Linked DNA regions of Methylacidimicrobium sp. AP8. The protein of the gene in region 1 binds, or shares a complex with, the protein of each later gene. Links are inferred from orthologs where the notes say so. Each region holds a gene or a part of one and is shown on either strand. Other genes may lie near its edges.

Region 1 (7,399 bases):
GCGACATCGTCGAATAGGCGAGCACCCGCTTGATGTCGTTCTGCTGCGTAGCGATCAAAGCCGCCACCAGCGCCGTCACTCCGCCGGTCCAGGCGATGACCGAAAGAGCCTCGGGGGAGAGCTCGAGGACAAAGAAGATGCGGCAGAGCATGTAAACGCCGGCTGCCACCATCGTGGCCGCATGGATAAGCGCAGAGACGGGAGTCGGGCCTTCCATCGCATCGGGAAGCCAGACATGCAGGGGTATTTGCGCCGATTTCCCGATGCAGCCGCAAAAGAGAAGGAGGGCCGCCGCCGTCGCCAGCGGATTCCCGGCCAGTCCGTGCGCTGCTCCGGGGTCGAAGGCGACGGTCCCGCAGGTCGCCCAGAAGGTCAAAATTCCCAGGAGGAATCCGAAGTCACCCACTCGGTTCGCCAGGAACGCCTTTCGGGCGGCATCCGCCGCCGAGTTCTTCTCGAACCAGAAGCCGATAAGCAGATAGGAGCTTACGCCCACGAGCTCCCAAAAGATGTACATCATGATGAAATTCGTCGAAACGACGATCCCGATCATGGAAGCCAAAAAAAGGGAGAGCTCGCCGAAGAACCGGGCCCTGCCCGGATCTTCCGCCATGTAGCCGATCGAATAGACGTGGATCAGAAAGGCGACCCCGGTCACCATAAGCAGCATCAGGCGCGCCAGCGGGTCGAGGGTCATTCCGATCTCGATTCGGAGCCCGGGCAGATCGATCCAGGAAAGCGCGGCGGGCGGCTCGACCTTCCCGAGGGCGATGCCCAAGGCGGTCAAGAAGGTGACCAAGCTCGCCGCAAGGGAAACGCCTTGGCTGAGCCGGGGATAGGGCCGGAGTGCAACCCAGACGAGCAACGCCGAAGCCAGGGGGGCCAGTAGAAGCAGCCACGCCATAAGCGATGGGAATCGGAGGATTAAAATTTCAGAGCGGTGATCTCTTCGGCCTTTGTCGTCCGCTTCATCCGGTAGAGGGATACGAGAAGCGCCAGACCGACGGCGACCTCGACGGCGGCCACGGTTATGACAAAAAAGACGAGCGCTTGCCCTTCGGAGTGCTGGGAAAACCGGCTGAAGGCCACCAGCGAGAGGTTTGCGGCGTTGAGCATGATCTCCAAGCACATGTACATAATGAGCAGATCCCTCCGTATGATGACCCCCGCCAAGCCGACGGCGAAGAGCAACCCGCTTAAGACCAGATAGTGACCAAGAGTAGGCGCGCCCATCTCCGCTTAACTCTCCTTTTTCTACACGTCCTTCTTGCTCAGCACGATCACCCCCACCATGGCGATCAGGAGAAGCAGGCCAACCGCCTCGAAGGGAAGCACATAGGCTCCGAAGAGCAGATGCCCGATGCTCGCCGCATCATTCCCTTCCGCGGCGCGCGCCCCGGTCGTCTCCCAAGCGGACGAGGGGATGGCCCTCCAGAAGCCCACCCCGAGGAGGACGAGAGTGAGCAGACCGGCCCCGACACCGAGCGGTCGGAGCGGAGCCTGCTCCTCGGACTTTAGATCGAGGAGCATGATGATGAAAAGGAAGAGCACCATGACGGCTCCCGCATAGACCCACACTTGGACCGCCGCGAGGAAGTAGGCCCCCAGGAGGCCGAAGAGTCCGGCCAGAGCGAGAATCATGGTGACCAAGCTCAACGCCGAAGCCACCGGGCTCCGGTTGAGGACAACCGCCGCCGCGCTCCCCAGGAGCACGATGGCCGCAAACCAAAACAAAAATCCTTCCATCGTTTCTTTCCGACTGTTCCGTGGTTAGCGACTCTCCACAGAAAAGCAAGAGTGATTCCGAAAAACCCTCCGCTTTCCAGGGATGCGCATTCGCCGCCGCATTCGGCCTATTTATCGGCCCACTTCCGGATCGGCAACGGCAGGATCCCCCCCATTTCATAAAGCTTGGCTTTATCATGGAGGAGCTCACTGCGGCTGCGGCCGTTGAGCGAGTAGTACTGCGGCAGGAGAAAAATCGCCTCCTCGGGGCAGACCTCCTCGCAGTAGCCGCAAAAGATACACCGCGTCATGTCGATCCAGAACTCCTCGGGAGCCTTCTCCACTTTGGCGTAAGGGGAATCTTCCGGGATCTCCCCCGGCACGATCCGAATGGCCCGAGGAGGACAGATGAACTCGCAGAGCTGGCAGCTCACGCATTTTTCCCGCCCCTCCTCGTCCTTCACCAATACCGGCGCCCCCCGGTATCCGGGCGGGATCGGAGGCCGCTCCTCGGGGTATTGCAGGGTGACGCGCGTTTTCCCCGTAAGCCGATCCACGAAGTGGCGCCATGTGACCTTCAATCCTTCCCAGAATCCGGGAAGAAAGAGCCGCTCCGCCCAAGACAGTTCCGGCCTCCGAACGACGATCATAGCCCTACTCTACCGGCAAACGCCCTTCTGTCAGACTTTTTTCTTTTCCTGCCGGACTAGACAGATCCATGATAAGGATATGAAGTATCGTCGTCTAGCGCAGACAGGACAAAACGTTTCCGAGGTCGGCTTCGGCGTCTGGACGCTTTCGACTGGCTGGTGGGGGAAATACACCGAAGAGGAAGCGCTCGCGTTTTTGCATCGGGCGCTCGACCTTGGAATTAACTTTTTCGATACGGCGGACGTCTACGGATACGGATACGGAGAAGAGCTGCTCGGGAAGGCTTTCGCCAAGGACCAACGGGAGGTGGTGATCGCGACCAAGGTCGGGTACGACTTCACGGGCAGCAACCGGGGTCACAGCCAGCGTGAGCTTCCCCACAATTTTTCCGAGCGCTTCCTCCGCCAGGCCGTAGAAAACTCCTTGCGTCGCCTCCGCCGGGAGACGATCGACAACCTTCAGCTTCACAACATCCGGATGGAGCACGTTGTAGACGACGATATCTGGGAGCTTCTCGAAGCGCTCCGCCGGGAAGGGAAAATCCGCTCCTATGGAATCGCGCTCGGGCCCGCGATCGGCTGGCTCTATGAAGGGATCGAGGCGCTTCGACGCCGTCGCCCGCACGTGGTCCAGCACATCTACAACCTCCTCGAGCCCTTCCCCGGCCGGCCGCTCATGGATGCGGCACCAGACGCGAGCCCCCGTTTTCTGGTGCGTGTTCCCCACTCGAGCGGACTGTTGGAAGGAAAATATACGGCTGCCACGACCTTCCCGAAGGGAGACCATCGGAATCATCGGCCGGCGCACTGGCTTCCGAACGGGCTGAAAAAGGTCGAGCAGCTTCGCTTTTTGGAACGACCCGGCAGGACATTGGGGCAAGCGGCTCTGCAATGGATTCTCCAAGAGCCGCGTGTCCTCTCTTGCTTGCCCAATATCTATACCATGGACCAGCTTGAGGAATTCGCCGGAGCTTCCGACGCTCCTCCCCTATCCCGGGCCGAGCTCGAACGCATCGACGCGCTTATCGCCGCCAACTTCGGGATGGAAGAGCCTCCGGAAGCCTACAAAGGCACGATGACCCCGGCGATGTCCGCATAGGCGTCCTATCCGACGGCTCCGGCTCGATTATCCCCTCGTCGGCGGCGTCGCCGCCGCCCTCTCTTCCGAGACCGCAGCCGGAGGCGCGTTCAAGCGTCGCTCCCGATGAGCGAAGTAGAGGTTCCGGATATAGGGGATCCAGGTGAAGAGGTAGGCGAAGACGAAGACCGAGTCTCTTCGGGAAAGCGCATAGATCAAGAGCAGCAATGACCCGCCCAGGCTGCAGTACCAAAAAGCCAACGGGACGACGACCGTTCGCTTCCGCTCCGTAGCCAGCCACTGAATGACGAAGCGTATAAAGAAGAGGAGGTTGCCTGTCCAGCCGACGACCTTCATCACACTCCAGTGCACTCCCAGCCAGGAGTTGTCCGCCAAGAAGAGCCCGCTCATTTCCCTTTTCCTTCCTTCTACCCGGCCTCTCGCCCTGGTTCGGGGCATCCCGCATCCAACGCCGCAGCCCGAAGCACTTCCTTTTCCCGCAAGGCGAATGCCTCATCAGGCACTACCGGGTCTAATCGTTCACTCCACGGATGCCTCACCGTTATCCAAGAGCGGCATCCGCCGAACCTGCGATCCCATGGACACGCCACTTTACTGCTCCGGAAGATCCGCAGCATCAACAGATGCAGCCCCTCTTTCTTCCCGAAGGCGAACCTCTCTCGAAGCAGCCCTTCCTCCCAGAGCTGAAAACCCGCAAGCCGGCGGACGGTCTCCCAATCGACCAAAAATCGGGACCAGAGCAGCTTGGCTACGAATTGCAGCTCCACCACCTCCTCCCTCTCCCCTCGTTCGTCCGGTGCCGCCAGGAAGCGAAATTCCGGACGGATCTTTTCGCGCTGCGCATGAAACCGAGTCGGGAAAAGCCAGAAATCGGGATAATCGGCTGCGAACCCGCGGCGTCCTTCGGCTATGCCGCCCTTCCGAAGGACGAAGATTTGCCATCCCTGCCCCAAAGCCTGAACGACCGGCGCCGCCTCTTTAAGAGCGGGCCATCCGCTTTTCCGAGCCGGGGGAATATCGTCGGCGGCCAAGGTCTCCTTCTCCTCCCTCCCTCAAGTTTTCTCCGGGAAAAGCCAGCGTGCGGCAACGATAAAAATAGAGCACGCCGGAGGCGAAGGTGGTCGCTACCGCCAGCCAGAGGAACACAGTCACAGGGACCTGCAACATCGCCCCGGCTGCTTGCCTCCCCCCCGCCAGTTCGGTCACGGTCATCTGCCCGAGCGCCAACAGAACGCAGAGCATTTGCGCCAGGGTCTTCCATTTCCCGGACGGTGAGGCCGCAAGAATCGCGCCTCGGGACGCCATCAATGCGCGCAGACCGGTAACCAAAAACTCCCGAGCGATGATGACGACAACGGCCCAGAGCGGAACCGCTCCCCGCTCTAGCAGAACCAAAAAGGCTGCGGAGATGAAAATCTTATCGGCGAGAGGATCGAGGAGCTTCCCCAAATCGCTGACGAGATTGTGCTTCCGCGCAATCCAACCGTCGACCCAGTCCGTGAGGCTGCCGATAGCGAAAAGACCCAGCGCCGTCGTGGCGGAGTAGGCCCAAGGCACGCTGACATCCGCGACGAAGAGGCCGCAAATGCAGAGCCGGGCCAGGCTGATCCGGTTCGGGAGATTCCAGTGTTTGGCCGTTGCCACCGCGTTACGCAGTAAGCCCCCGATGCACCTCCACGGGCAAGAGAAACCTGCCGCCGGGCGGACAAGAAAGAATTAGACGTCGCTCCCCGCCGACGTAAACTTCGATTTGGTGAAACGCGCGATCGTCTGGCTCGCCTGGTTGCTCGCCGCCGTTCCGGCATGGAGCATCGACGTGAACCCCAGCAAGAACACCCATCCGAACATCATCGACCAGACGCCGAGGCGGCATTGGAGTCTTTTTTCCTTTCGCTTCGGAGACCCGAAAAGGATCGAGAAGGCGAACCAGGTGAATGTGCGCAACTTGGAGGCACGTTTGCAGGTCGACCGGAATCCGTTTTCGCTCGCCATGCTGCATGATCGGCTCGACTCTGCTACCATACGGCTCACCTTCCAGGTGTTCAACAAGGGGAAGCGGACCTATTCATTGACCTTTCCCAACGCCCAACGCTACGATTTCGTCTTGCGGGACGCAGCCAACCAGCCGCTCTATGTCTGGTCGGCGGATAAAGAGTTTCTTCCTGTGGAAGGGATGTCGATGCTCGACCCGGGTGACTATCTGACGTTCACCGACGTCCTGCCGATCCAGGATCTCGACCGCCCGCTTTCTCCGGGAATCTATCGCATCGAGATGACGCTGGCCGGCTATCCGGGCGTCACGGCAGCCACCAACCTCACTGTGGTGCCTTAGCCGCCGACCCCGCCCCTTCCGTACATCCCCTCCCAGTGGGTCCGGCGGGAGTCGAACCCGCATCCAAGGGATTATGAGTCCCCTGCTCTACCTATTGAGCTACAGACCCTCTTGCGGGATCCCGCAAGGCCGGGCCGTTTAGTTCCTCTTCTCGGGCTCGGACCGCCGGCCTTCCCGCGTCTTAACGACCGTAATGGCGGCTCCCTCTTCTTTCGCCCGGTCGGGAGGGCTTAAGACCACCCGCTCCCCCGCCTGGATGCCGGACAGAATCTCTACTTTGTATCCGTCGTTGTTCCCAAGATCAACCTTCCGGAGATGACATCGATCGGACGCATCGACGACGACGACATAACGACCGTCGGCGCGCTCGAAGACCGTATTGACCGGCAGCGTGAAAGCTGCTCGACTGGGCACCTGGAAGCTGACCACTACGTAGAGCCCCGGCAAGAGCTTCTGATCGGGATTAGGCAAATCGACCTCGGTGAGCAGGGTGCGGGAGGCCGACTCGAGCCCCATCGCGGTGCGGACGACCAGACCATTCCGAATCTCGTTCGGCATTTCCGGGATCATCACCTTCGCCGCCATCCCCTCCTTGACCGCCAAGGCATAGGCCTGCGGGACAGCGACGTAGATGCGCAAAAGGGAAATTTCCGCTATCCGGAAGAGCTGCCGCAACGCCCCGAAGGGAAATTCGCCTTGGCCGGCGACCAGGGTTCCGACGTCGATGTTTCGAGCCGTGATCACTCCCGAAAAGGGGGCGGTGACCTTCTCGAACTTTTGCCATTCGAGCCACCGGTTGAGCTCCGCTATGGCGGCTTCATAGCCGGTACGCTGGACATCATATTCTTCCTGCGAGACGGCCCTGGTGCGCACGAGCGCCTTCCAGCGCTCGTAGTTGATTCGGGCGATATCGGCCTTCGCTCTCAGGTTGGATACCGTCTGGTCGACTTCCGGCGCGTCGATCTCGCAGAGCAGCTCGCCTTCCTGCACCCGCTCCCCGATATCATGGTACCATCTCTTGATATACCCGCTCACCCGTGCCCAGATCGGCGTTTCGTAAAAACCCTGCGTCGTGCCCGGCAACACCAAGGGGAAGGAAGCCGGCGTCGGTTCCGGGGTGACCAGTTCCACATAGATCTTTCTTCCCTCCGCGACGACTCGTTGGAGAGCCATCCATTGGATTCCCCGCTTCGCCATCCCGACTGCCAAGAGGAGAATCAAGAACGCGGCTGCGAGCCACCCGGGATGCCGCTTTCCTGCCAAGCGGACCACGAACTTGGCAACGCGGCCCCACACGGCCGGAAGCGCGCCCCGCCGCCAGGGGGGCATAAAGCGGAGGAGGATCCGCCGGGGGGAGGATGGGTCTTTTCGCAACGTGTCTCCTTTTTCCTATCGACCGCTTCTCGGCTTACGGCTTCTAATCGAAACGAACACGGCCGGCACGAAGATCAAGGTGCCGACGGTCGCCAGGGCTAGTCCTCCGATGACCGCACGCCCCAGGGGAGCGTACTGCTCTCCGCCCTCCGCCGCTCCCAGCGCCATCGGAAGCATCCCCACGATCATCGCACCGGCCGTCATCAGGACCGGCCGCAG
Region 2 (4,982 bases), 360 kb from region 1 along the record:
CGGCCGACGGTTTCCTGGTGGGGAGCTCCGTGAAGGAGGGCGGCATCGAATCTCCGGTCGACAGGGAGAAGGTCCGCCGGCTCGCCCTCCTCTTCCACCGCACGGGATGAGGCTCCCTCCATGGCTGCCGTCCGCCGGCCCGCTCCGCCGGACGGCCTTCGCGGCGCTCCTCCTCGGGATCGTGATCGGAGGCGTCTGGCTCTGGCGATCGCTCCTCCTCTGGCCGTTTCGCCTCGAGCAGCGCGTAATCGTACTGGTTCCCGAGGCCGCATCCTGGCAAGGCCGGCTTTCCCGCTGGCAGCGGACTCTTCCCGGCGGCCGGTGGCAGCAGAAGGGAGAGGCGATCCCTGTACTCCTCGGCCGCAACGGAGTCGCCTGGGGCATCGGCTTGCATCCACCGCAGCCCGGCCTCCAGAAGGAGGAGGGGGACGGCCGGACCCCGGCGGGCCGCTTCCGGATCGGGCTGGTCCTGGGAACCGCTCCCTCTTTGCCCGCGGGGGCCAAGTGGAAGCTCTACCACCGGAAATCGGAACGGGATGCTTGGATCGAGAACCCCGAGCTTCCCCACTACAACCACCTGGTCACCGTTCCCGCCGCAGAGGATCCGCCGGAGTGGTTTGCGCAGGAGAGGCTCCGGATCGAGGACCCGGTGCTCGAATGGATGATCGCCGTCGAGCACAACTACCCGGATAGTCGGCCCGGCGCCGGCAGCGCGATCTTCCTCCACGGACGATACGGCGAGCGGGTCCCTACGTCCGGATGCCTGGCGCTACGGAAAGAGGAGATCGTCGAGCTGCTCCGCTGGCTCGATCCCCGCGGGAGGCCGGAGCTGGTGGTCCTGACCCGGGAGGATTACCTGCGCCTCTGGTCCGCCTGGCGGTTGCCCCGGCCGGAGCGGGTCGGAGCCGCGGACCGGCGATGATCCGGCCGCCGGTCAGACCGCGCCGCCGAAGACGGCAATCAGGACGGCCACGACCACGATGTTGGCCATCGAGATCGGCAGCAGGATCTTCCAGCCGAGCGCCATCACCTGGTCGTAGCGGAAGCGCGGCAAGGTCCAGCGGATCCACATGAAGAAGAAGACGAGCAGGCAGACCTTGACCAGGAAGACGAGCGCCTGGAGGAGAAAGGTGCCGACCGAGGAGGCCGTTCCCAGCCAGCCGAAGGGGAGGCTCCAGCCTCCCAGGAAAAGGGTGACGAAGAGCCCGCTGGCGGAGATGAGCGCCGCATATTCGCCCAGGAAGAACATCCCGAAGCGCATGCCGCCGTACTCGGTGTTGTACCCGCCCACGAGCTCCTGCTCGCTCTCCGGGAGGTCGAACGGAGCTCGGTTGGTCTCCGCGAAGAGGGTGACCAGGAAGATCAATGAGGAGAGGAGCAGAAACGGCCAGAAGAGAAGGAGGTGCCAATCCAGGTGCTTCCCCGCAAAAGGCAGGAGGAACCAGCCGCGCTCGATCTGAAACTCGACGATCTTGGGCAGGCTCAAGGCCCCGGAAATCAGGAAGACGGGGACCGCGGAGAAGCCGAGGGCGACTTCATAGGAGATCATCTGGGCGCTTGAGCGGATCCCCCCGAGGAACGCGTACTTTGAGTTGGACGACCAGCCCGCGAGCACGATCCCGTAGACCGCCAGCGAGGTGACCGCAAAGAGGAAAAGGGCGCCGATCCCGACGTTGGCGATCACCCCGGGCTGGGGGATCTCGACGGAGAGGCCGGGAAAGCGGATCGGATCGACTCCGGCGAACGGGATCACGCAGACCGTCAGTAGGGCCGGAAGGAACGAGAGGATCGGGGCCAGATTGTAGTAGAAGCTCCGCACGTGTCCCGGAACGAACTGCTCCTTGAGCATGAGCTTGAAGGCATCGGCCAGCGGCTGCCCGAGCCCCGCCAGGCGCGCCTGAAGGAAGGGAAGTCCTACCCGGTTCGGCCCGATCCGGTCCTGAATGGCCGCGCTTACCTTTCTTTCCGCCAGGACGGCGTAGGCGACCAACCCCAGGAGGACGGCGACCACCAGGAAGATCTTGACCAGCGTGCTGACGAGAAAGACGGCGAGCGTGGCTTCCATGGCCAATTCCTAGCGCGCGTCTCCGGGGAGCGGATGTCCCTGGTCTCCCAGACCCGCCCAGCTCAGGCCGCCGAAGGCGGGCACCGCCGCAGCCATCTTCGCGAAGATCTCGGCACTGCTCGCGCCGGGATCCTCCCCCCCCAAGGCGAGGAGGAGCGACCGGAGGATCCAGAGGTCTTCCCGGGCGCGCCCCGGTGGCGGGATCGCCCGCCCGAGCCGCTGGACGCGGCCGGCCCGGTTCACCATCGAGCCGCTCTTTTCGGCGAAGGAGGCGCCCGGGAGGACCCAGTGGGCCTTTTCGTAGGTCTTGTCCGCAAGCAGGCCTTGCCAGAGGAGGACGGAGAGCTTCTCCAGGCCCTCTTCGGGCAAACCGGCGGCGACCGCATCCTCGTGGAGGCAGAAGAGCCCCTTGACCGTTCCTTCCTCGATGCGCCGGCGTAGCTCCGGGAGCCGTTCGCCGCCGCTCCCGATCTCGAGGAGCCGCGCGCCCCGGCTGTTCGGGTTGAGGTCGTCGCTGCGCAGCAGGCCGTCGGCCTGCCCCTTCCGCGGAACGACCTCGGTGAGCACCGCCGGACCGCCGAGGAGGTCGCGCAGGCACCGGACCAGGAAGAGCTCCTCGTTGGTCAGCCGGGCGGAGGCTAAAATCGCGAGCGTGCCGGGCTCCAGCCTGCGCAGGGCTTCGGCCGCCTGCGCCAGGAGAAACGACCACTCGCCCGGAAAGAGCTGGTTCTCCTCCCGCCGGGCCGGCTCGAGGACCCGCTGCTTGCTATGGATGTAATGGAAGCCCAGACGCCCCTGGTCGCACATCCAGTGGGAGTTGACCGCTTCGTTGACCCGCGGGGTCAAGCGGTAGACGATCCCTTCCCGGCTGCCGATCGTCACGTTGCAGCCGGTGGCGCAGTCGACGCAGATGCTCTTGGTCTCCTTCAGGAACCAGACGCGCATCCGGAACCGGAAATCTTTGGAGGTGAGGGCTCCGACCGGGCAGATGTCCACCGTGTTGAGCGAGTAGTCGCTCGTAAACCGCTTCTGCGGGTGGATCGCGAGCCGGCTGACCCCGCCGCGCTCGGTGATCCCCAGGCAGTCATCACCCGCGATCTCCCGGGCGAAACGGATGCAGCGCGTGCAGAGGATGCACCGCTCGTCGTCGAGGACGATCCGGGGGCCGATGTCGACCCGCTTCGGCTTCCGGACCTTGTCCTCCACGAACCGGCTCCGGCCCTTGCCGTAATCGAAGGCAAACTCCTGGAGCTTGCACTCGCCCGCCTGGTCGCAGATCGGGCAATCGAGCGGATGGTTCGCCAGCAGGAACTCCATCACTCCTTTCTGGCAGGACTCGACCAGCGGGGAGCTCGTCCGGATCCCGAGTCCGGGAAAGGCGGTAGTCGCGCAAGCGATCTGCGGCCGCGGCATCCACTGGAGCACCGGCCGCCCCTCGCCGTCGAGGACCGGCTTCCGGTCGGGGCCGAGCTTGGGCGTGCCCATCTCGAAGAGGCACATCCGGCAGTTACCCGCGATGGAAAGCTTGGGGTGGTAGCAGTAGTGGGGGATCAGCTTGCCGAAGCGGCGGGCCACCTCGATCACGTTGAGCCCGGCGGGGACCTCCACCCACTGGCCGTCGAGCTGAACGGGCACCGGCCGGGCGTCGGCCGGCGGCAAATCGTGATCGAACGGATTTTTGATCAAGGCCATGGTTCTTCTCGGTGGCGGAGCCGGGTCAATGGACGGCCTCCAGGCGGCCGATCTCCTCGCCGGCTGCCGCCTTGCTTTCGAACTCTTCCCGGAACTTGCTCACGAAGCTCTCCACCGGCCAGGAGCACGCCTCCCCGAACGCGCAAATGGTGCGTCCGGCGATCTGGCCGGCCAGGTCGAGCAAAAGCTGCGGGTCCTCGGGCCTCCCCTTGCCTTCGGCCATCCGGTCGAGGACCTTGCGCATCCAGAGGGCCCCTTCCCGGCACGGCGTGCACTGCCCGCACGACTCGTGGGCGTAGAAAGCGGAAAGGTTCCGAAGGCACTCCACGACGTCGCGGGTATGGTCCATCACGATGATCCCACCCGAGCCCGACATCGACCCCGCCGCCGCGATCGTATCGAAGTCGAGGGGGAGATCCTCGAGCCGCATCTCGACCTCCTCGGTCTCTCCCGCGGCGTTCTTGCGGCGGATCCGGTAGACCTCGCCCGCGCGCAGCACCTTGGCCGAGGAGCCGCCGGGAATCAACGCCTTGAGGCGGTTGCCGTCGCGGATGCCGCCGCAGACGTCGTAGAGCAGCTCGCCCATCGTGATCGCTCCGCAGTCGTACTCGAAGTAGCCGGGCCGGCGGACGTCGCCGCTCACACACCAGATCCGGGTGCCCGTGTTGTTCGGAGTGCCGATCTTGGCGTACTCCGCGCCGCCCATCTCCACGATATGCTTCACGTGGCAGAGGGTCTCGACGTTGTTGACGATCGTCGGACAGAGATAGAGGCCCAACGCGGCCGGGAAATACGGCGGCTTGATCCGCGGATACGCCCGCTTCCCCTCAAGCGATTCGATCAAGCCCGTCTCCTCGCCGCAGATGTAGGCGCCGGCACCCCGGAAGACGAAGATCTCGAGATCGTACCCGCTGCCGAGAATGTTGGCTCCCAGGAAGTTCCTCTCGCGGGCCTCCGCCAGCGCCCGCTCCAGGATCTTGGCCCCCCGCGCCATCTCGCCGCGGATGTAGATGTAGCCCAGGTGGGCGCGATTGGCATAGCAGGAGATGATCATCCCCTCGATCAGCTGGTGGGGATCCTTATAGATGATCTGGCGGTCCTTGAAGGTTCCGGGCTCGGATTCGTCCGCGTTGCAGAGCAGGTAGACCGGCTTCCGGTTCTTCGTGTGGTCGATGAAGCCCCACTTGGTGCCCGTCGGGAACCCGGCGCCACCCCTTCCCCGCAG

What was found. Proteins that work in one complex are often made in the same cells at the same time.
Region 2: the proteins of MTHMO_RS10325 (region 1) and MTHMO_RS08690 are in contact, whole or in part, in a cryo-EM structure (PDB 7NYH), measured with the Escherichia coli proteins. The link is inferred for Methylacidimicrobium sp. AP8 from one-to-one orthologs.

The regions. Positions count from the first base shown.
Region 1 is NZ_LR797830.1:2,214,767-2,222,165, forward strand. The notes cover bases 1-2,697. They hold MTHMO_RS10325 (NADH-quinone oxidoreductase subunit J), read right to left. Parts: upstream 1,747-2,697; coding sequence 1,255-1,746; downstream 1-1,254. Other genes in these bases: nuoL (NADH-quinone oxidoreductase subunit L), read right to left, coding at 1-904; nuoK (NADH-quinone oxidoreductase subunit NuoK), read right to left, coding at 925-1,233; MTHMO_RS10330 (NADH-quinone oxidoreductase subunit I), read right to left, coding at 1,854-2,375; MTHMO_RS10335 (aldo/keto reductase), read left to right, coding at 2,455-2,697. In the rest of the region: more of MTHMO_RS10335, read left to right, coding at 2,698-3,474; MTHMO_RS10340 (lipid-A-disaccharide synthase N-terminal domain-containing protein), read right to left, coding at 3,502-3,864; MTHMO_RS10345 (DUF1802 family protein), read right to left, coding at 3,882-4,505; pgsA (CDP-diacylglycerol--glycerol-3-phosphate 3-phosphatidyltransferase), read right to left, coding at 4,453-5,118; MTHMO_RS10355 (BsuPI-related putative proteinase inhibitor), read left to right, coding at 5,228-5,806; MTHMO_RS10365 (efflux RND transporter periplasmic adaptor subunit), read right to left, coding at 5,945-7,180; MTHMO_RS10370 (efflux RND transporter permease subunit), read right to left, coding at 7,196-7,399. UniProt on the Escherichia coli protein: NDH-1 shuttles electrons from NADH, via FMN and iron-sulfur (Fe-S) centers, to quinones in the respiratory chain. The immediate electron acceptor for the enzyme in this species is believed to be ubiquinone.
Region 2 is NZ_LR797830.1:1,855,948-1,860,929, forward strand. What follows is about bases 1-2,908. They hold MTHMO_RS08690 (complex I subunit 1 family protein), read right to left. Parts: upstream 2,066-2,908; coding sequence 935-2,065; downstream 1-934. Other genes in these bases: MTHMO_RS08680 (BtpA/SgcQ family protein), read left to right, coding at 1-110; MTHMO_RS08685 (L,D-transpeptidase), read left to right, coding at 107-922; MTHMO_RS08695 (molybdopterin-dependent oxidoreductase), read right to left, coding at 2,075-2,908. Also shown: more of MTHMO_RS08695, read right to left, coding at 2,909-3,757; NADH-quinone oxidoreductase subunit NuoF, read right to left, coding at 3,783-4,982. UniProt on the Escherichia coli protein: NDH-1 shuttles electrons from NADH, via FMN and iron-sulfur (Fe-S) centers, to quinones in the respiratory chain. The immediate electron acceptor for the enzyme in this species is believed to be ubiquinone.